DNA from 4 places in the Streptomyces sp. NPDC038213 genome. Region 4 is predicted to be linked to each of the others. Evidence: riboswitches for the same ligand, from Rfam matches in the RefSeq annotation. Region 4 holds a riboswitch; each other region holds the start of a gene.
The links. A riboswitch is a leader RNA that binds a small molecule or an ion and turns the genes downstream of it on or off. The one in region 4 is predicted to bind cobalamin.

Region 1 (5,122 bases), on a different contig from region 4:
GGGGGCGAGGGCGTCGTCGGGCCCGTGGAAGATCAGTACGGGGACCTTGAGCCCGGCGGGGTCGGCGGCCGCGGGGAGCCGGGCGGCGCGCAGTCCGGCCCGGCCCTCGGCGGCGCGGACGGCGAGCGGGACCAGCGGGGCGGGGGTGCCGCGGGCGGCGGCGAGTGCGCGCAGGGTGAGGTGCCAGTCGAGGACGGGCGAGTCGAGGACGAGTCCGGCGATCCGCCCGTGGAGGGCGGAGCGGGAGGCGGCGTGGAGGGCCATGGCGGCCCCGGTGGACCAGCCGTGCAGGACCACGCGGTCGGCGCCGAAGCGCACGGCGTAGCGGATCGCGGCGTCGAGATCGCGCCATTCCGACTCCCCGAGGTGCCCGAGGCCGTCCGGAGAGGCGGGGGCGCCGAGGTCGTTGCGGTACCCGAGGGAGAGGACGGGGAGCTGCAGGGCGTGCAGGAAGGGCATCAGGTTCATGGGGTGCTCGCGGGTGGTGCCGAGCCCGTGGACGGCGATCACCCAGGTGCGGCGGGCCCCGGGGACGAACCACGCGGGCAGCGGTCCGAGCTCGCCGGGTACGTCCACGTCCGCGTGGTCGAGGCCGAGGGCGCTGCGCGGGTCGCCGACGTGGAGCTGGGGGGTGAGGGCGACGCGCAGTCCCGGTTCGAGGACGCCGTGGGTGACCCGTACGAGCCGCCGTACGACGGTGTCGGGGCGGTGCGGTACCCCGTCGAGCACGGGGCCGGCGACGGCGTGGACGCCGGGGGCGGTGAGCCCGTAGGTGCCGGGGAGGAGGGAGGACAGGGCCCGGGTGAGCTCGACCCGGCCGGCGGCGGTGCCGTGGACGGCGAGGCGGGGGCCGCCCGGCAGGGGCCGGCCGGGACCGGGCCGCAGAGCCGCGTCCCCGGCGTACCGGCCGGCGGCGACGGCGGCCGCTCCGGCGCCGATCAGGGTGGTGACGGCCGCTGCCGTCGCTGTTGCGGTGCGCACCGCTCCAGTTTCGGGCGGGTGGGGCGAGGCGGCCAGTCCGGAGGGTGATCTGGATCTCTCCGCAGGGTGGCCGAAACCGGTCGGAGCCGTTCCGGTCGGGTTCCGTTTACCGAGCTCTGACCTGTATATATCCAGCCATGGCGGCCAAAATCGGGTCATACGGCCAGGCGTTCCCCCGGGCGGGTACACCACTGCGCCCGTCCCAGTTCATCTTCCGTTCACTCAGGTTGCTTACGGTCGCCGAGCCACTGACCTCAAACAGAAGCCTGGGTAAATGGAGCACATAACGCTTCTCCTCGGGATCGTGATCATCACCGCTCTCGTGTTCGACTTCACGAACGGTTTCCACGACACGGCCAACGCGATGGCCACCACCATCTCGACCGGCGCCCTCAAGCCCAAGACGGCGGTGGCGATGTCCGCCGTACTCAACCTCGTCGGCGCGTTCATGTCCGTGGAGGTCGCCAAGACGATCTCCAAGGGCCTCGTGAACGAAGAGGGAATCCAGCCCGAAGTGATCTTCGCCGCGCTCGTCGGTGCGATCCTCTGGAACCTCCTGACGTGGCTGGTCGGCCTCCCCTCCAGCTCCTCCCACGCCCTCATGGGCGGTCTGATCGGTGCCGCGGTCGCCTCCGCCGGCCTCGGTGCGGTCAACGGCGGCACGCTGGTCACCAAGGTGCTGATCCCCGCGGTCGCCGCGCCCCTGGTCGCCGGTGTCGCCGCGCTGCTCGCCGCCAAGCTGACGTACAAGCTCGGCAGCGGCATGGACGAGAAGACCTCGGCCAAGGGCTACCGCGCCGGCCAGATCGCCTCGGCCGGACTGGTCTCCCTGGCGCACGGCACCAACGACGCCCAGAAGACGATGGGCATCATCACCCTGGCCCTCGTCGCCGGTGGCGCGCTCGCGCCCGGCTCGAACCCGCCGGTCTGGGTCATCGTCTCCGCCGGTGTGGCCATCGCCCTCGGCACCTACCTGGGCGGCTGGCGCATCATCCGCACCATGGGCAAGGGCCTGACCGACCTCCAGCCGCAGCAGGGCTTCGCCGCCCAGACCTCGGCCGCCGCGGTCATCCTGGCCTCGTCCAACCTGGGCTTCTCCCTCTCCACCACGCACTCCTGCTCCGGCGCCGTCATGGGTGCCGGCCTGGGCCGCAAGGGCGGTGTGGTCCGCTGGTCCACCGCCACCCGCATGTTCGTCGCGTGGGGCCTGACCTTGCCGGCCGCCGCACTGGTCGGCGCGGGCGCCGAGTACGTGATGCGCATCGGCGACGTCGGCATCGCCGCCGTGACCGTCTTCCTCGTGGGCTCCTGCCTCGCCATCTGGCTGATCTCCCGCCGCCAGGTCGTCGACCACACCAACGTGAACGAGACCGGGGGCGACGAGCCCGGCGTCGTGACCACCGCCATCGCGGCCGTCACCCCGCCGCCGGCCGGCACCACCGCCGCGGTCACCGACGAGGACCTCAAGGCCACCATCCCGGCACCGCACACCGCGGGCGAGACCCCGGCCGCTCCGGCCGCCGCGGTCTGACCGCGCACCGGACCCACCGAGCACTGCAGAGGAACCTGAAGCTATGAAGATCGACTGGGCAGCCCTGGGCTCCGTCTTCGGCGTCAGCCTCGGAGCCACCATCGGCCTCGTGGCCCTGTTCGTCCTGGGACTCGTCGGCCTCTCGAAGCACGAGGCAGCGGTCCAGCGGGGCGGCGGCGCCGTCCTCGCCCGCTCCGGCGCCTACGCGGCCTTCGCCGTCTGCGCCGCGGCCGTCAGCTACGGGATCTACCTGATCGTCGTCTGACCTGCGGAACCCGAGCCGCGAGAACCCCGGGAAACCCGGGAAACACAGCTCCCCCGCCAGGCCCCACCAGCGGCCTGCGGGGGAGCTTTCGCACACCCCGGCGGGTGCCGGGCGGGCGGTGCGGCGGGTGGGGCGGCGGGCGGTCCGCTCCGGGGCGGCCCCGGCCGCGCCCCGGACCCCGTGTGGGCCTGCGCACACTGTCCTTGCGCAGGTCAACGGCGAGTTGACGGGCCATCGCGGTGCGTGGTGGACTGCCCGAGCCATTACGGCGGCAGGAGAGGAAGTCCGGTGTGAATCCGGCGCGGTCCCGCCACTGTCACCGGGGAGCGCTCCCCCACCGTGCGTCACGGCCCCTGCGGGCTGGAAGGCCGGGGGAGGCGCCGATCCGGGAGCCAGGAGACTCTCACCGCCGGTCACGTCGAACCAGGGCGCGGACCCTGAGTGAGGACACACACCTGCCATGCGTGCCGATCGCGTGTTTGCGTACGGTGCGGCGGCCGGGCTGATCGGGGACCGGATCCTGGGCGATCCGCGCCGCGGCCACCCCGTCGCCGCCTTCGGACGTGCCGCCGCCGCCGTGGAACGGGCCCTCTGGCGGCCCGAACCCTCCCGCCAGCGGGCCCTCGGGGCCCTGCACACCGTGGTGTGCACGGGCGGTGCCGCCGCGCTGGGGGTCCTGGCCGCCCGCGCCGTGCGCGCGCGGCCCGCCGCCGCCCGGATCGCCCTGACCGCCGCCGCCACCTGGACCGTGGTCGGCGGCACCTCGCTGGGCCGCGAGGCCCGCGCCATCGGCGGGGCCCTGGCCGCGGGGGACGCCGACGTGGCCCGCGAGCGCCTGCCGCACCTGTGCGGGCGCGACCCGCACTCCCTGGACGAGCAGCAGATCGCCCGCGCCGTGGTCGAGTCGGTGGCCGAGAACACCTCCGACGCCGTCGTCGGCGCCCTCGTCTGGGGCGCTGCGCTCGGCGTGCCCGGACTGCTGGCCTTCCGCGCCGTGAACACCCTCGACGCGATGGTCGGCCACCGCTCCCCCCGCTACCTGCGCTACGGCTGGGCCTCGGCCCGCCTGGACGACCTGGCCGGCTGGCCGGGCGCCCGGCTGACCGCGGCCGCGGCCGTGCTGGCGGGCCCGGACCGTCGGGGGGCGGTCCGGGCCTGGCGTGCCGACGCGGCGGACCACCCGAGCCCGAACGCCGGGCCGGTCGAGGCCGCCTTCGCGGGGGCCCTGGGCGTGCGCATGGGCGGCACGCTCGCGTACGGCGGCCGCGTCGAGCACCGCGCGGTGCTCAACGGCGCGGCCGGGCGGCCCGTAGCGGCCGCCGACATCGAACGGGCGGTACGCCTCTCCCGGCAGGTCACCTGGATCGCGCTGGGCACCTGCGCGGCGGGCCGGCTGCTGGTCTCGGGACTGCGGACACGGCGACGGAAGGGACGGCGATGAGCGGCGGCGCCACCGGGCAGGGCGGTACGGGGCAGAGCGGGCCCGGAAGAGGCGGTACGGGCACCGGGGGCGGGCGGCGCGGCGGCGGGCTGCTGGTCGCCGGGACCACCTCCGACGCCGGCAAGAGCGTGGTCACGGCGGGCATCTGCCGCTGGCTGGCCCGCCAGGGCGTCAAGGTCGCGCCGTTCAAGGCGCAGAACATGTCCCTGAACTCCTTCGTGACCCGCGAGGGCGCCGAGATCGGCCGGGCCCAGGCCATGCAGGCCCAGGCGGCCCGGGTCGAGCCCACGGCGCTGATGAACCCGGTGCTCCTCAAGCCCGGCAGCGACCGCAGCAGCCAGGTGGTGCTGCTGGGAAAGCCGGTGGGCGAGATGAGCGCCCGCGGCTACCACGGCGGCCGCCAGGAGCAGCTGCTCGGCATCGTCACGGACTGCCTGGAGCAGCTGCGGGGCACGTATGACGCCGTGATCTGCGAGGGGGCCGGCAGCCCGGCCGAGATCAACCTGCGGCGCACCGACATCGTCAACATGGGCATCGCGCGCGCCGCGCGCTTCCCCGTCGTCGTGGTCGGGGACATCGACCGGGGCGGGGTGTTCGCGTCCTTCTTCGGCACCACGGCCCTGCTCGCCCCCGGGGACCAGGAGCTGATCGCGGGCTACCTGGTCAACAAGTTCCGCGGGGACGTCTCCCTGCTGGAGCCCGGGATGGAGATGCTCCGCGGGCTCACGGGCCGCGCCACCTACGGCGTCCTGCCCTTCCAGCACGGGCTGGGCATCGACGAGGAGGACGGCCTGCGGGTATCGCTGCGGGGCGCGGTGCGCGAATCGGTGGTGGCCCCGCCGGTGGGCGAGGACGTCCTGCGGGTCGCCGTCTGCGCGGTGCCGCTGATGTCGAACTTCACGGA
Region 2 (5,122 bases), on a different contig from region 4:
CCCGGCACTCCCTGGACGCGGACGGCGAGCCGGTGGAGTGGGTGCGCTCGGTCTACCGCGGCGACCGGTACAAGTTCGTCGCCCGGCTCAAGCGCCCGGCGGTCTGACCTTCACGGAACCCTCACCGGACCTCCCGTACCGGATTGCGGACGCGGTCTTACGCACAGCGCTCGTCCCCCCGTAGATTCCTGCGCCCGTACAGGTGATCAACGAGGGGACGAGGGTCATGCTGGAACCAGGATCAAACGGGACGGAACAGGACCCCGGGCCCACGCGGTCCCCGAGGCGTATCTCCCCCAGGTCGATCGCCGTCTGGTCCCTCGTGGCCCTGGTCGGGGCGGCCGGCTGGAGCGTACTCGCGCTCTCCCGGGGCGAGGAGGTCTCCGCGGCGTGGATGCTGGCCGCGGCGCTCGGCTCGTACGCCATCGGCTACCGCTTCTACTCCCGCTTCATCGCCCACCGGGTGCTCCGGGTGGACAAGACCCGGGCCACCCCGGCCGAGCGCCTCGACAACGGTGTCGACTTCCACCCGACCGACCGGCGCGTGCTCTTCGGCCACCACTTCGCGGCGGTCGCCGGGGCGGGCCCGCTGGTCGGCCCGGTGCTCGCCGCGCAGATGGGCTACCTGCCGGGGACCATCTGGATCGTGGTCGGCGTGATCTTCGCCGGTGCGGTGCAGGACATGGTCACGCTGTTCTTCTCCACCCGCCGCGACGGCCGCTCCCTGGGGCAGATGGCCCGCGAGGAGATCGGCCCCTTCGGCGGCGCGGCCGCGCTGATCGCCGTATTCGCGATCATGATCATCCTGCTGGCGGTGCTGGCGCTCATCATCGTCAACGCCCTCGCGCACTCGCCCTGGGGCGTCTTCTCCATCGGCATGACCATCCCGATCGCCCTGTTCATGGGCGTCTACCTGCGCATCCTGCGCCCGGGCCGGGTCACCGAGGTCTCCCTCATCGGCGTCGCCCTGCTGCTCCTCGCGATCGTCGCGGGCGGCTGGGTCGCGGAGTCCTCGCTCGCGGACTTCTTCACGCTGGAGAAGGAGACCCTGGTCGTCTGGATGGTCGCGTACGGCTTCCTGGCCTCCGTCCTGCCCGTCTGGCTGCTGCTGGCCCCGCGCGACTACCTGTCCACCTTCATGAAGGTCGGCACCATCGCCCTGCTGGCCCTCGGCGTGGTCATCGCCATGCCCGTGCTGAAGATGCCGGCCGTCACGGAGTTCGCGAGCCGCGGCGACGGGCCGGTCTTCGCCGGCTCGATGTTCCCGTTCGTGTTCATCACCATCGCGTGCGGCGCCCTGTCCGGCTTCCACTCCCTGGTCTCCTCGGGCACCACCCCGAAGATGATCCAGAAGGAGACCCAGGTCCGGATGATCGGGTACGGGGCCATGCTCACGGAGTCCTTCGTGGCCGTCATGGCGATGATCGCGGCCTGCATCATCGAGCCCGGCCTCTTCTTCGCCCTCAACTCCCCGCCCGGGGTGATCGGGGCCACGGTCGAGAGCGCCTCGCAGGCCGTCGGGAACTTCGGGTTCACCCTCTCGCCCGCCGATCTGGCGAAGGCCGCCTCCGACGTGGAGGAGGCCACCCTGCTCTCCCGCACCGGCGGGGCGCCGACCTTCGCACTCGGAATGTCGGAGATCTTCTCGGCGGTGGTCGGCGGGGCCTCGATGAAGGCCTTCTGGTACCACTTCGCGATCATGTTCGAGGCCCTGTTCATCCTCACCACCCTGGACGCGGGCACCCGCGTGGGCCGCTTCATGCTCCAGGACACCCTGGGCAACGTGGCCAAGCCCTTCAAGCAGGTCAGCTGGAAGCCGGGCGTCTGGATCACCAGCGCCCTGGTCGTGGGCGGCTGGGGCTACTTCCTGTGGGTGGGCGTCAAGGACCCGCTGGGCGGGATCAACCAGCTCTTCCCGCTGTTCGGCATCGCGAACCAGCTGCTCGCCGCCGTGGCCCTGGCCGTGTGCACCACCCTGCTGGTCAAGTCCGGCCGCCTGAAGTGGGCCTGGGTGACCGCCGTACCGCTGGCCTGGGACGCGACCGTCACCCTGACCGCCAGCTGGCAGAAGATCTTCTCCGAGGACCCGCGGGTGGGCTTCTTCGCCCAGCGCGACAAGTTCCAGGCCGGCATCGACGCCGACAAGGTCCTGCCGCCCGCCAAGTCCATGGACGAGATGCACACGGTGGTCACCAACGCCACCGTCGACGGGGTCCTCTCCGCCCTCTTCGCCCTGCTCATCGTCGTGGTGCTCGTGGACGCCGCCCGGGTCTGCGTCAAGGCGGTCAGGCGCCCCGGGACCGTGGAGCTCCACGAGGCGCCCTACCAGCGCTCCCGGATCACCGCCCCGGCCGGGCTGATCGCCACCCCGGAGGAGAAGGCGGAACTGGCCGCGGCCGCAGCCGCCGCGGCGGCCGGCTCCGGCGACCCCGACGACGGCCGCGCCAAGGTGCCGGTCGCCTGATGTCCGCGCGCGAGCTCTGGGGCCGGATCCGCTTCTACGTCCGCGAGTTCTCGGGCGAGGCGGCGTACGACCGGTACGTCGCCCACGCCCGCGGCCACGACCCGGACGCCGCGGTCCTCAGCCGGCGCGCCTTCGAGCGCGCCCGCACGGACGCCCGGGAGGCGGACCCCCGCGAGGGCTTCCGCTGCTGCTGAGCGCCCGCACACTGCGGCGTACGGGGCCCCGCCGGCCACCCCCGGCGGGGCCCCTGCCGTACTCCCCGTACGCCCCCGCCCGCGCCCGCACTCCCCCGCCCGCCCTCCGGCGCCCCCGCCCCCGTCCGGCACACTCGACGGCATGGACATCGTCATCAGGGAGGCGCGGCCCGGGGAGTACGCGGACCTCGGGGAGATCACCGCGCAGGCCTACCTCGCCGACGGGCTGCTCGACGCCAACGCCGGCGGGGACTACGCCTCCGTGCTCCGCGACGTGGCCGCCCGCGCCCGGGACTCCGAGGTGCTGGTCGCCGTGCGCGGGGACGGTCCGCTGCTCGGCGGGGTCGCCTTCGCGCCGCCCGGCAGCAGCTACGCCGATATCGCGGGCCCCGGCGAGGCCGAGTTCCGGATGCTCGCCGTGGCCCGGGAGGCCCGCGGCCAGGGCGCCGGAGAGGCCCTCGTACGCGCCTGCATCGACCGGGCCAGGGCCCTGGAAGGGGTCCGCGCGGTGGTGCTCTCCACCCAGCCCGCCATGCGCGGCGCCCACCGGATCTACCACCGGCTGGGCTTCGTCCGGACCCCGGAGCGGGACTGGTCGCCCGTACCGTCCGTACCCCTGATCACCTACGCGCTGGAGCTGAACGCGCTCGATCAGTAGTCGACTCGACACAACATCTAGGGGGTCCCACAGGAAGGGGCCCCCACATGTATGCTCATCCCTGCTGTCGCCGCAGGGGAATCCGGTGCGAATCCGGAACTGTCCCGCAACGGTATGAAGTGCACCCTTCGTGCGCTGCGAGTCCGAGGACCTGCCGACCGCCTGATCCGGCCGACCGGCCGGACGCAGACCACGTCCGGGCCTCGCGATTTGGGCTGGTGGACGCCGTGCGGTGAGTTCGTGTGACCTGCCACGCCCGCACGCGCCCGCCCGCGCCCTCCCGCCAGGCCCCGGAGCCGAGCGAGGGAGAGCCCCCCACCGTGACCATCGCGCCTGCCGCATCGCGCGCCGAGTCCGACCAGCCCGCCGACCCGGCCGAGACCGGGGGGCCCGGGGCCGCGCTGCTGCGCACCCTCACCGAGCTCACCGCCGACCTGCCGGACACCGACCCCGGCCGGGTCGCCGCCGCCGCCCTGCGCGGCCGCAGCGCCGCCGCCGACGAGGCCGAGCTGCGGGGGCTGGCCACCGAGGCGGCCGCGGGGCTCATCTCCGAGGACCCCGCGTACTCGAAGCTCGCCGCGCGCCTGCTGACCCTCGCCATCGCCGACGAGGCCGCCGGCCAGGGCGCGACCTCCTTCTCCGCCTCCGTGGCGACCGGCCACCGCGAGGGCCTGATCGCCGACCGCACCGCCGAGTTCGTCCGTACGCACGCCGCGCGCCTGGACTCCCTGGTCGAGCACTCGCTCGGCGAGGGCGCCGACGACCGCTTCGGCTTCTTCGGCCTGCGCACCCTGCACAGCCGCTACCTGCTGCGCCACCCGATCACCCGGCAGGTCGTCGAGACCCCGCAGCACTTCATGCTGCGCGTGGCCTGCGGACTGGCCGAGGACGACAGCGTCCGCGCGGTCGAGGAGGTGGCCTCCCTGTACCGGCTGATGAGCCGCCTGGACTACCTGCCCTCCTCCCCCACGCTCTTCAACTCGGGCACCCGGCACCCGCAGATGTCCTCCTGCTACCTGCTGGACTCCCCGCTGGACGAGCTGGACTCGATCTACGGCCGCTACCACCAGGTCGCCCGCCTCTCGAAGCACGCCGGCGGCATCGGCCTGTCGTACTCCCGCATCCGCGCCCGCGGTTCGCTGATCCGCGGCACCAACGGGCACTCCAACGGCATCGTGCCGTTCCTGAAGACCCTCGACGCCTCCGTCGCCGCCGTGAACCAGGGCGGCCGCCGCAAGGGCGCCGCCGCCGTCTACCTGGAGACCTGGCACGCGGACATCGAGGAGTTCCTCGAACTGCGCGACAACACCGGCGAGGACGCCCGGCGCACCCACAACCTCAACCTGGCGCACTGGATCCCGGACGAGTTCATGCGCCGCGTGAACGCCGACGCCCCGTGGTCGCTGTTCTCCCCCTCCGACGTGCCCGAGCTCGTCGACCTGTACGGCGAGGAGTTCGACGCGGCGTACCTGAAGGCCGAGGCGGCGGGGCTGGCCCGCAAGACCATGCCCGCCCGCGACCTGTACGGCCGGATGATGCGCACCCTCGCGCAGACCGGCAACGGCTGGATGACCTTCAAGGACGCCTCCAACCGGACCGCGAACCAGACCGCCCTCCCGGGCCGCGTCGTGCACTCCTCGAACCTCTGCACCGAGATCATCGAGGTCACGAACGACGACGAGACCGCGGTGTGCAACCTCGGCTCCGTCAACCTGGGCGCCTTCGTCACCGAGGCGGGAGAGCTGGACTGGGAGCGGCTGGACGAGACCGTCCGCACCGCCGTGACCTTCCTCGACCGCGTCGTGG
Region 3 (5,122 bases), on a different contig from region 4:
GTGGTGCCGTGAGGACCTCCCCGGGGGTCCCGGTGGTGACCACGCGGCCGCCGGACATGACGCAGATCCGGTCGCAGAAGGCCGCGGCCAGGTTCAGGTCGTGGAGGGCGACGACGGTGGTCACGCCGAGCCGCCGGACCAGCCGGAGGGCGTCGAGCTGGTGGCGCAGGTCCAGGTGGTTGGTCGGTTCGTCCAGGACCATGGTCCCCGTGCGCTGGGCGAGCGCGCGGGCGATCAGGACCCGCTGCTTCTCCCCGCCCGACAGCCGGTCGAACGGCGCGTGCGCGAGACCGGCGACGTGCAGTTCCGCCAGGGACTGCGTGATGATCTCGCGGTCCGCCGCGTCGTCGCCCGCGAAGGCCCGCTTGTGCGGCGTACGGCCCATCGCGACCACGTCGTACACGGTGAGCGCGAACTCGCCCGCCGTTTCCTGGAGTACGGCCGCCAGGCGCTGAGAGAGCCGCCGGCCGGGCATCCGCCAGACGTCCTCGCCGTCGAGGAGGATCCGGCCGGAGCTGGGCCGCAGCGCCCGGTAGAAGGTGCGCAGCAGGGTGGACTTCCCGGCGCCGTTGGGGCCGACGAGGCCGAGCACTTCGCCGGGGGCCGCGTGCAGGGAGGCCCGGTGGACCAGGGCCCTGCCGTCCACGACGACGCTGACCTCCTCGGCGCGGAGCGCCGCGGGGGCGGAGCGGGGGCCGGCGGCGGGGTCGGGGGCCGGGGGCTCGTGGGTCATCGGGCGGCCTTCCGTCGCATCAGCCAGAGGAAGAACGGGCCGCCCACCAGGGCGGTGAGGATGCCGACGGGGATCTCCTCCGGGGTCATCAGCGTCCGTGCCGCCAGGTCGGCGGCGATGAGGAAGGCGGCGCCCAGGAGCGCGGCGGCGGGCAGGGCGCGGCGGTGGTCGGCGCCCACGAGCAGCCGGACGACGTGCGGCATGATCAGGCCGACGAAGCCGATCTGGCCGCTGACGGCGACGATGGTGCCGATCATGAGGGCGACCAGGACGAACAGGGCGGCGCGGAAGCGGTGCACGTCCAGCCCGAGGGCCGCCGCGGCCTCCTCGCCGGCGAGCAGCAGGTTGAGGGAGCGGCAGACGCCCAGCAGCACGGCCGTGCCGGCCAGTACGGCGCCGACCGGGATCCAGACCGTCGCCCAGGTGGTGCCGGCCAGCCCGCCGAGCATCCAGCGGAGCGCGGACTGGGTCTTGTGCGGGTCGTTCGAGGTGACGATCAGGAAGCTGGCCAGCGCCGACAGCACCTCGGCCGTCGCGACCCCCGCCAGGACCAGGCGCACGGTGGTCATCCGGCCGCCCGAGCGGGCCAGGAAGTACACCGCGACGAGCGCCGCGAGGGCCCCGCAGAACGCGGCCAGGGGCAGGGTGAACAGCCCGAACACCGACAGGTTCAGCACCAGGGCCAGCACCGCGCCGACCGAGGCCCCCGAGGACACGCCCAGCAGCATCGGGTCGGCGAGCGGGTTGCGCACCAGGGCCTGGAGGGCCATGCCGGCCACGGACAGCCCCGCGCCGACGACCCCGGCGAGCAGTACGCGGGGGAGGCGGACGTCGACGACGATCGTCTCGCGCACCGGCGTCCAGGTCGCCTCGGCGAGCGCCGGGTGCACGCGGTGCACCAGGATGCCCCACACCTGCTCGGCGGGCACGCTGATCGAGCCCGCCGCGATCCCGGCCGTGGCGGCTGCGGCCAGCAGCAGTCCGAGCACGGCCAGCACCACGGGGTACGGGATCCCGGGCCGGCGCCCGCGCGCGGCGGGCCCGCTTCCGTGCCCGGGCCCGTCCACCTGTGCGGACGTGCGGGCTGCGGCTCTGCCGCCGGCGGGGCGGCCGCTCCCGGCGGGGTCCGCCCCTTCGGCCGTACGGGTCTCCACGTCGGTCACCGGACGCGGTCCGGGTGGAGCTGCTTGGCCAGCGACTCGACGGCCCCGGGCACCCGGACGCCGAGCACGGTCGAGGACAGCGGCAGCACCGCGAACCGCTTGTTCTTGATGGCGGGTACGTCCTTCAGCGCCGGGTGTGCGAGGAGGAACTTCTTCTTCTGCTCGACGGTCTGGTCACCGTAGTCGTAGATGACGACCACTTCGGGCGCCCGCTGCGCCACCTGCTCGAACGACACGTCGCCGTAGGCCTTGTCGAGGTCCGCGAAGAGGTTCACCCCGCCCGCGAGCCGCATCATCTCGTTGCCCATGCCCGCGCCGCCCGCGGTGAACGCCGTCTTGTCGCCGCTGTCGTAGACGAAGAGCTTGAGCGGGGTGGCCCCCTTGAGCTGGCCCGCGACCCTGTCCAGGGTGGCGTGCAGGCCCTTCAGCCGCTCCTCGCCCCGCTCGGGCACGCCGAAGATCTTGGCGAGCGTGCGGATCTCCGCGTCCATGGCGGCGACGGTCACCGGCCCGGTGGGGCACTCCTCGGTGTTGAGGTGGGTGTTGATCCCGGCCTTGGCGAGGGCCGCGCGGCTGCGGCCCTCCTTCTCGTCGAAGGTGGAGGACCATCCGCCGTAGACGAAGTCGGGCTCGGCGGCCAGCAGGGCCTCGAAGGAGGGGTACTCCTCGGAGATCACCTTCACGCTGTCGTACGCGGCCTGGTACTCGGGGAGGATCTTGTCGTCCAGGTAGCCCGTGCCGACCATCGACTTCTCGACGCCGAGGGCCAGCAGGGCCTCCGTCGCGTGCTGGTTGAGCGAGACGGCCCGCTGCGGCGGGCGCTTGTACGTGGTCTTCACGCCGCAGTTGTCGACCGTGACCGGGAATCCCTTGGCGGAGGCGCCGGCGGCACCTGCCGAGGAGGAGTCCGCGGGGGAGGACGTGCTGCCTCCGCCGCAGCCGGACACCAGCACGGCCAGGGCGCATGCGGACAGCACGGATTTCAGGGGGTTGCGGGGCATGGATGGTCCTCTCACCGCAGTCGGATCGGATGGTCTGGACGCCCGGTTCGACGCGCCCTGCTGCGACTGCTGCTGCAACTTAGAGGCAGTTGCACACAACATGCAACAAGGGTCGGAGGGGCGGCAGGGCTCGTGGGGGTGCAGGGGATCGCGCGCGCCCCTCCGCGCCCCGGGCAGCAGAAACCGCCCTGTCGGCCCGCGGTCGCGAAGGTCCGGAGGGACAGGGGAGGGGCAGGGGAGGGCAGGTCGGAGAAGGGGGAGCGGAGGGGCGTGCGGCTCTCGCCGATCCGGCAGCGGGGCTCGCCCCGCGGTACAGCCGCCCGCGAAAGGTCCCCCGCTACGCGGGAATCGGCGCGGGGGCTTCGAGTGCGGGGACGGGCCGCGGCCGGCCCTCGGCGTCGATCGCGACGAACGCCAGCGTCGCCGTGGCCACTTCGGTCGCGGGACCCGAGGCGTTCCAGCGCTCCGCCCGGACGCGTACGCCCACGGTCATCGAAGTACGCCCGGCCCGCTCCAGTTCGGCGTCGACGCTGAGCAGGTCACCGGCCCGCACCGGCGCGAGGAACGCCATCCGGTCCACGGCCACGGTCACGGCGGGGCCGTCAGCGTGCCGTCCGGCCGCGGCGGCCGCCGCATCGTCGATGAGCTTCATCACGACGCCGCCGTGGATGGTGCCGTACAGATTGGTGTCGTGCTCGCTCATGATGTGGGCGAGGGTCACCCGGGAATCGCCCGGGACCTTGGCTGCGCACCCCACGGTGCCTGCGGTCGTACCGGCCACGTCAACTCTCCTTCGCGAGTCGCGGCAGAAAGGCCCGGGGGTGGACTCCCGGACCCTGTATGCGCCTTGGGCATACAGGCAGTGGCAGGTCTTCGGACTCGCGGGCGGGCCTGCCGGATCTCCCGGCGGGCTCCTACTGGCCGTCGCTTCCCAGGACCGTTGTCCGGTCCCAGTGCGTATGACGGCGGTCGTTCCCACTCACCGCTGCGGGGCAGTCCCGGATTCCCACCGGGTTCCCTCTTGCGACGCATCCCGCCTGGCGGACGGGGCGAACCAGCTGCCCGCCCAGCCTACCGGCACGGACCGGCGGCCCGGCAGGGCCCGGTGGTGAGGGCCCGGACACACCCGCGGCGGCCGGCCTGCTCCCCCGCCCGGCACCGCCCCGGGTCTGCACCCGCCCCGTCAGCGGTTGATCCGGCCGATGAGGACCTTGGCCGACGTCCCGTGCGCGGAGGAGAAGAAGTCCCGTGCGGGGTCGACCGGTTCGCTCGTCCGGTGCAGACCCGCCTGCCGCTGCTGCGCCGCGCGGTGGCGCCGCCGCGGCGGGGGCGGGGCGCGCGTCCACGGGGTGGGCCAGCGCCCACCTCATGCGGGCCGGGGTCCAGTAGGCCTCCACCACCGCCCTGGTGTGCTGCGCCGCCTGCGAGACCATCCCGTCCCCTTCGACCCGCACGGCAGGGGCGGGCGCGGCGGCGGCCGGGGCGCCGGAGGCCCCCACGCCAGCAGGACCCGGGGAAGGGGGGCATTCCGGCCGGGTACCGGCGGTGCGGTCGCGGGCGGTGGTGCGGGTGCGGCATCCGGCCGCCGGGCGCATCGGCCGCCCGCGGGCCGGCAGAAGCCGGGGGCGGGGACGCGGGGGCCTGGCCGGAGGGCGATGGCGCGCGGTCGGCGGCGGGGGCTCGGAGGGCCGGGCGCCGTGCCCCTCCTCGACTGCGGTGCGGTGCACCTACGATCTGGGTGACCGTCAGGCGGTGGCGGCCGGGCGCGCATTGGGCAGGGCAGGCAGGGCAGGCAGGTCAGATCAGGTCGGGGAGGGAGTGCGATGGGGCTCGTGCTGGGGATCGACGGCGGCGGTTCGCATCTGCGCGCGGCGCTCGCCGACGCGGACGCGGAGGGGGACGCCGGCGCGGACGGGCCGTACCTCGCCACGGCTTCGGCCGGGGCGGGCAACGCCCGTACGGTGCCCGAGGCGCTGCTCGCGGAGAGGCTGGCGCAGGTCCTCGGCGGCGTACTGGCCCCGGGGCGCGCCGGGAGCGTGGTCGCCGTAGTCGCCGGGTTCGCCGGGGCCGGGAACCCGGGGCGGCAGGGGGACAGCGGACGGGCGCTCGCCGGGCGGGCGCTGCACACCGCCCTGGCCCGGGTCGGCGTGGCGGGGGCCCGGGTCAGCGTCGTCGCCGACATCGAGATCGCGTTCGCTGGCGCGCCGGGCCTGCCGGCGGACGGG
Region 4 (5,122 bases):
GCCTGCTGAGCTTCGACGAGTTCTGGGCCGCCCTGAACAAGTGAGGCCCGGCCGCGGGCCGGCGCACCGCCCCGGCCCGCGGAGACCGCCCCGCACCTACGCCGTCTCCTCCGGGACACCCTCAGCGGCCGCCCCGGCCCCCGCCGCCTCCCCCACCTCGGCGAGCGCCTCCTCCAGCCAGCGCAGCCAGAAGTGCTCCATGCTGATCCCGCCGCGCAGCACCAGCCGGTGCAGCCGGTCCTGCTCCGAGTCCCGGTCCGGCGGGAAGTCCCGGGCCCCGATGGCCTCGTACATCTCCAGCTGCCGCCGGTGCAGCTCCACGTGCCGCCGCAGCTCCGCCGCCAGCCCGTCCGTACCCACCACGCCCGCCGCGCGCATCCGCAGCAGCAGCGGGTCCCGGATCGGCTTGGGGTCCTGGCTCCCGGCCACCCAGCGGGTCAGCTCCGCCCGCCCCGCGGGCAGCACCTCGAACTCCTTCTTCTGCCCCCGCGTCGGCTGGGCCGAAGGCAGCGCCCGGATCAGCCCGGCCTCCTCCAGCCGGCCGAGCTCCCGGTAGATCTGCTGGTGCGTCGCCGACCAGAAGTACCCGATCGACTTGTCGAACCGCCGGGTCAGCTCCAGCCCCGACGAAGGCCTTTCGAGCAGGGCGGTGAGGATGGCGTGCGGCAGCGACATACGGCCATCGTAGACAGGCCCTAGGCGCGCACCGCGGGCCAGGAGCCCAGCTCCTCCGGGGTGCGGGGCCCCGGCTCGCGCTCCGCCAGCAGCCCCTGCGCCCGCAGGAACCCGGCCACCGCCGGCGCCCAGGCCGGGCGCAGCCGCGCCGAGCGCAGCAGTGCGGCGTCCGACAGCAGCTCCGCGGCCGGGCCCGTGCGCAGCCCGTCCGCGGCCAGTACGGCCGCGTCGTCGGCCCAGCGGACGGCCAGCTCCACGTCGTGCGTGGACATCACCACCGTCGTCCCCAGGTCCCGCAGACCCGCCAGGGCCTCCAGCAGCCGCTCCTGGCCGTCCGGGTCCAGCCCGGCCGTCGGCTCGTCGAGGATCAGCACCCGCGGCCGCATGGCCACCGCCCCCGCGATCGCGGCCCGCTTGCGCTGCCCGTACGACAGCAGGTGCGTGGGCCGGTCCCGCACGGCTTCGATGTCGAGTGCGGCCAGGGCCGCGTCCACCCGCTCCTGCACCTCGGCGGTGCCCAGCCCCAGGTTCAGCGGCCCGAAGGACACGTCCTGGGCCACGGAGGCCGCGAACAGCTGGTCGTCGGGGTCCTGCACCACCAGCTGCACCGAGGTCCGCAGCCGGGTCAGCCCCGCCCGGTCGTAGCGCACCGGCTCTCCGTCCAGCAGCAGTGCGCCCCCGCCGCGCGGCAGCCGCAGCCCCCCGCTGAGCAGCCGCAGCAGCGTGGTCTTGCCGCTGCCGTTGCGCCCCAGCAGGACCAGGGACCGGCCCTCCGGGATGCCGAAGCCGATCCCCGAGAGCACCGGCGGCCCGTCCTCGTAGGCGTACCGCGCATCGACCAGTTCCACCAACGGCCTCACAGCCAGAGCCCTTTCAGTACGAGGGTGACCGCGACGACCGCGCCCAGCAGGGCGCCCGAGGCGGTCAGGAAGCGGCCCGAGACGGCCGCCTGGGGCACCAGCACCCGCAGGGTGCCGTCGTACCCGCGCCCGGCCAGCCCCGACTGGAGCCGCCCGGCGCGGTCGAAGGCCCGGACGAACGCGGTCGCGCCCAGCCCGGCCAGCGAACGCCAGGCCGCGGCCCGGCTCGTGTGCCCCAGCCGGGCGGCCTGGGCGCGCCGCACCTGCGCCAGCGAGTCCAGCAGCAGGAAGCCGATCCGGTACATCACCAGGGCCACGTCGACCACGGGCGCCGGCACCCCCGCCCGCACCAGCCGCGGCAGCACGTCCGAGACGGGGGTCGTGAACGCGAACAGGAGCACGCCGAGGGAGGCCGCCGAGGTCCGCAGCAGCAGCTCGGCGGCCAGTCGCGGGCCGCCGGGGGCCAGGGAGACCCAGCCCGCCGGCCCGCCCACGGCGAACAGCAGCGGCACCGCGCCGGTGAAGCAGAAGCCGAGCGGGATCCGGAAGGCCCGCCACAGCTGGCGGGCAGCCACCCCGGCCGGTCCCAGCAGGACCGCCAGGGTGGCGGCCGCGACCACCGGACCGCCCGGCCAGGGCGGCAGGCACAGCGCACACAGCGTCAGGCCCAGTCCCAGCAGGGCCTTCTCCAGCGGATGGCGGCGGCGCCAGCGGCTGCCGTGCGCCGCGGCGTCGATGGGCAGCACCGGCTACGCGTTCCCGTCCGCGGTGCCCGCAGCGCCCCCGGCGGCGGCACCCGCCGCCTTCGCCTCGCCCTGCCGGCGGCCGCGGCGCACCCCGAAGTAGTACGCGAGCACGCCCGCGCCGATCGCCGCCTGGAGGGCGAACAGCGCCGACTCGACCTCCCCGGACGGGGGCTCGTACAGCGGGGAGAACCAGGGCTCGTAGTCCGGCTTCAGCTCGGTGATGGCCGCTTCCGCCTGTGCGTCCGCACCGGCGAACGGCTCCTCCTTGCCCTCGCCCAGGCCCAGGGCCAGCGGCAGCACCGCCAGGGCGGCGACCAGGAGCAGCAGCAGGGTGTTGATCTTCGCGTTCCGGCTCATCAGACCGAGGCCTCCGTCTTCGTGCCCGACTCCGTACCCCTGCCACCGTCCGCGCCCCCGGCGTCCCCGGTGATCCCGGCGGTCTTCGCGTCCTTGCGGCCGAGCACGCCCAGGCGGATCAGGTCGGCCGCGCTGGACTGCCGCAGCAGCCGCACGACGAGGACGGTCAGCAGGCCCTCGCTGACCGCGAGCGGGATCTGCGTGACGGCGAAGATGCCGCCGAACTTGGCCAGCGCTCCGGCGAAGCCGGTCCCCGGGTCGGGGAACGCCAGCGCCAGCTGCACGCTGGTCACGCAGTACGTGACCAGGTCGGCGAAGAAGGCGCCGAAGAACACCGACACCATGAGCGGGGTGCCCGAGCGGCGCAGCAGCCGGTAGACGGCGTAGCCCGCCCAGGGCCCGGCGATCGCCATCGAGAAGACGTTGGCGCCGAGTGTGGTCAGACCGCCGTGGGCCAGCAGCAGTGCCTGGAAGAGCAGGGTGATGGTGCCGAGCACCGCCATGATGGGCGGCCGGAACAGGATGGCCCCGAGCCCGGTACCCGTCGGGTGCGAGCAACTGCCCGTCACCGAGGGGATCTTCAGGGCGGACAGGACGAACGTGAAGGCGCCGGAGGCGCCGAGCAGCAGGGTGCTCTCAGGGTTGGACTTGACCTCGCGGGTCAGGGCCCGGACGCCGTGGACGACGAACGGAGCGGACGCGGCGCCCCAGGCGGCCGCGTGCAAAGGGGGCAGGAACCCCTCGGCTATATGCATGAGTGGGGAGACCTCTCCAGCACCTCGTGGATGGACAACGCGCCCCGGCCGGTCTCCTGGCTCACGGGTGTTGCCGCCCTGGCTCCGCCTTCCCGGTCTTCGCAGTCACCCGCAGCGGACCAGTGGCTTCCCGCAGGAGTGGAGCCGGACTTCCCGATCACAGTGGCGAGGGCCGCACCGGTTTTCCACCGGTTTCCCGAACACCAAGGCCGTACGACCCTAGTCGGCCGCCCCGCCGCCCACAACCTGCCCCCTCGGCCCGGGTCCCCTGCCGTGACCTGGACGTACGTACCTGCGGGGGCGCTGCGGCCCGCCCGCGGCCGGGTGGATCACCGGCCGCGGGCGGGCCGGTCCTCAGCAGACGTTCCTGTGCTGGACGTCCACGACGAAGCGCTCCGGCTTGTGGAGCTTGAAGGTGGAGTAGGAGGGCTTGGTGGTGAAGGCGGCGCCGAAGGTCACGTACCCCTCGTAGTCGCCGGTGAGGGCGAGGCCCTTGAGCTTGGGCAGCCAGATCCTGGTCAGCTTGGGGCCCTTGTAGACGGACTGCCCGGCGTCGTTGTGCGCCTGGGCCGGGTTCAGCCGGATCTCCAGGAAGTACTTCCCGGCGAGCGGGACCTTCTTCCCGGACCCGTCGTAGCGCAGTTCGGCCACCCGCTTGACGGTCACCGAGGGTATGTAGCCCTTGATGTCCACGACGATCCGGTCGAAGGTGCAGTGCCCGCCCCAGCGGGCGTTGACCACGAGCGGGGTCTGGGTGGCGGCGGTGAGCTGCGGCGCGGCGGCCGCCGGAGCCGCGGCGGCGGAAGCCGGGGCCGCGAGCGCGACACCGGCGGTGAGCAGGACGCCCGTGGCCGCGGCCACGAGTCGCTGACGGCGGACGGAACGGTGAGGCATGACGACCCCCGGTTCTCCTGAGGCGGGGACAATGCTGTCTCCAGAAGAGACATCCCTCACACTCCCGCCGGTTCCCCCCTCCGCCGCCGATTTCCGGCGGCGGAGGGGGTCGGGCGGTCAGGCGGTCAGCACTCGATGACGTTGACCGCGAGGCCGCCGCGGGCCGTCTCCTTGTACTTGACCTTCATGTCGGCGCCGGTCTCCTTCATGGTCTTGATGACCTTGTCGAGGGAGACCTTGTGGCTGCCGTCGCCGCGCAGGGCCATGCGGGCGGCGGTGACGGCCTTGACGGCCGCCATGCCGTTGCGCTCGATGCAGGGGATCTGGACCAGGCCGCCGACCGGGTCGCAGGTCAGGCCCAGGTTGTGCTCCATGCCGATCTCGGCGGCGTTCTCCACCTGCTCGGGGGTGCCGCCCATGACCTCGGCGAGGGCGCCCGCGGCCATCGAGCAGGCCGAGCCGACCTCGCCCTGGCAGCCGACCTCGGCACCGGAGATCGAGGCGTTCTCCTTGAAGAGCATGCCGATGGCTCCGGCGGCCAGCAGGAAGCGGACCACGCCGTCCTCGTCGGCGCCGGGCACGAAGTTCACGTAGTAGTGCAGGACGGCCGGCAGGACGCCCGCCGCGCCGTTGGTCGGGGCGGTGACGACCCGGCCGCCGGCCGCGTTCTCCTCGTTGACCGCCATCGCGTAGATCGTCGTCCACTCGCTGCGGTGCAGCAGCGGGTCGCCCTCGGTGCGCAGCTGGCGGGCCGTGGCGGCGGCGCGGCGCTTGACGCGCAGCCCGCCCGGCAGGATGCCCTCGCGGGAGATGCCGCGCTGCACGCAGGCCTGCA

Region 1: it holds a riboswitch for cobalamin, as region 4 does, so the genes downstream of both, ACZ7JZ_RS28670 (cobalamin biosynthesis protein) here and ACZ7JZ_RS24675 (energy-coupling factor ABC transporter permease) in region 4, are expected to answer to the same signal.
Region 2: it holds a riboswitch for cobalamin, as region 4 does, so the genes downstream of both, ACZ7JZ_RS19720 (ribonucleoside-diphosphate reductase subunit alpha) here and ACZ7JZ_RS24675 (energy-coupling factor ABC transporter permease) in region 4, are expected to answer to the same signal.
Region 3: it holds a riboswitch for cobalamin, as region 4 does, so the genes downstream of both, ACZ7JZ_RS13720 (acyl-CoA thioesterase) here and ACZ7JZ_RS24675 (energy-coupling factor ABC transporter permease) in region 4, are expected to answer to the same signal.

What each region holds. Positions count from the first base shown of each region.
Region 1 is NZ_JBVJYM010000028.1:63,412-68,533, reverse strand. Features, by position in the region: gene ACZ7JZ_RS28685 (alpha/beta hydrolase) at 1-981, opposite strand, end outside; gene ACZ7JZ_RS28680 (inorganic phosphate transporter) at 1,256-2,512, shown strand; gene ACZ7JZ_RS28675 (hypothetical protein) at 2,556-2,777, shown strand; cobalamin riboswitch at 3,056-3,179, shown strand; gene ACZ7JZ_RS28670 (cobalamin biosynthesis protein) at 3,238-4,218, shown strand; gene ACZ7JZ_RS28665 (cobyric acid synthase) at 4,215-5,122, shown strand, end outside.
Region 2 is NZ_JBVJYM010000013.1:77,633-82,754, forward strand. Features, by position in the region: gene ACZ7JZ_RS19700 (GntR family transcriptional regulator) at 1-107, shown strand, start outside; gene ACZ7JZ_RS19705 (carbon starvation CstA family protein) at 227-2,464, shown strand; gene ACZ7JZ_RS19710 (YbdD/YjiX family protein) at 2,464-2,658, shown strand; gene ACZ7JZ_RS19715 (GNAT family N-acetyltransferase) at 2,801-3,316, shown strand; cobalamin riboswitch at 3,368-3,489, shown strand; gene ACZ7JZ_RS19720 (ribonucleoside-diphosphate reductase subunit alpha) at 3,637-5,122, shown strand, end outside.
Region 3 is NZ_JBVJYM010000007.1:73,429-78,550, forward strand. Features, by position in the region: gene ACZ7JZ_RS13705 (ABC transporter ATP-binding protein) at 1-733, opposite strand, end outside; gene ACZ7JZ_RS13710 (FecCD family ABC transporter permease) at 730-1,896, opposite strand; gene ACZ7JZ_RS13715 (ABC transporter substrate-binding protein) at 1,893-2,897, opposite strand; partial or broken gene ACZ7JZ_RS13720 (acyl-CoA thioesterase) at 3,268-3,600, opposite strand; cobalamin riboswitch at 3,745-3,972, opposite strand; gene ACZ7JZ_RS13725 (N-acetylglucosamine kinase) at 4,721-5,122, shown strand, end outside.
Region 4 is NZ_JBVJYM010000020.1:78,865-83,986, reverse strand. Features, by position in the region: gene ACZ7JZ_RS24700 (EF-hand domain-containing protein) at 1-44, shown strand, start outside; gene ACZ7JZ_RS24695 (PadR family transcriptional regulator) at 97-675, opposite strand; gene ACZ7JZ_RS24690 (ATP-binding cassette domain-containing protein) at 696-1,523, opposite strand; gene cbiQ (cobalt ECF transporter T component CbiQ) at 1,532-2,281, opposite strand; gene ACZ7JZ_RS24680 (energy-coupling factor ABC transporter substrate-binding protein) at 2,285-2,638, opposite strand; gene ACZ7JZ_RS24675 (energy-coupling factor ABC transporter permease) at 2,638-3,393, opposite strand; cobalamin riboswitch at 3,423-3,616, opposite strand; gene ACZ7JZ_RS24670 (AMIN-like domain-containing (lipo)protein) at 3,748-4,287, opposite strand; gene ACZ7JZ_RS24665 (L-serine ammonia-lyase) at 4,413-5,122, opposite strand, start outside.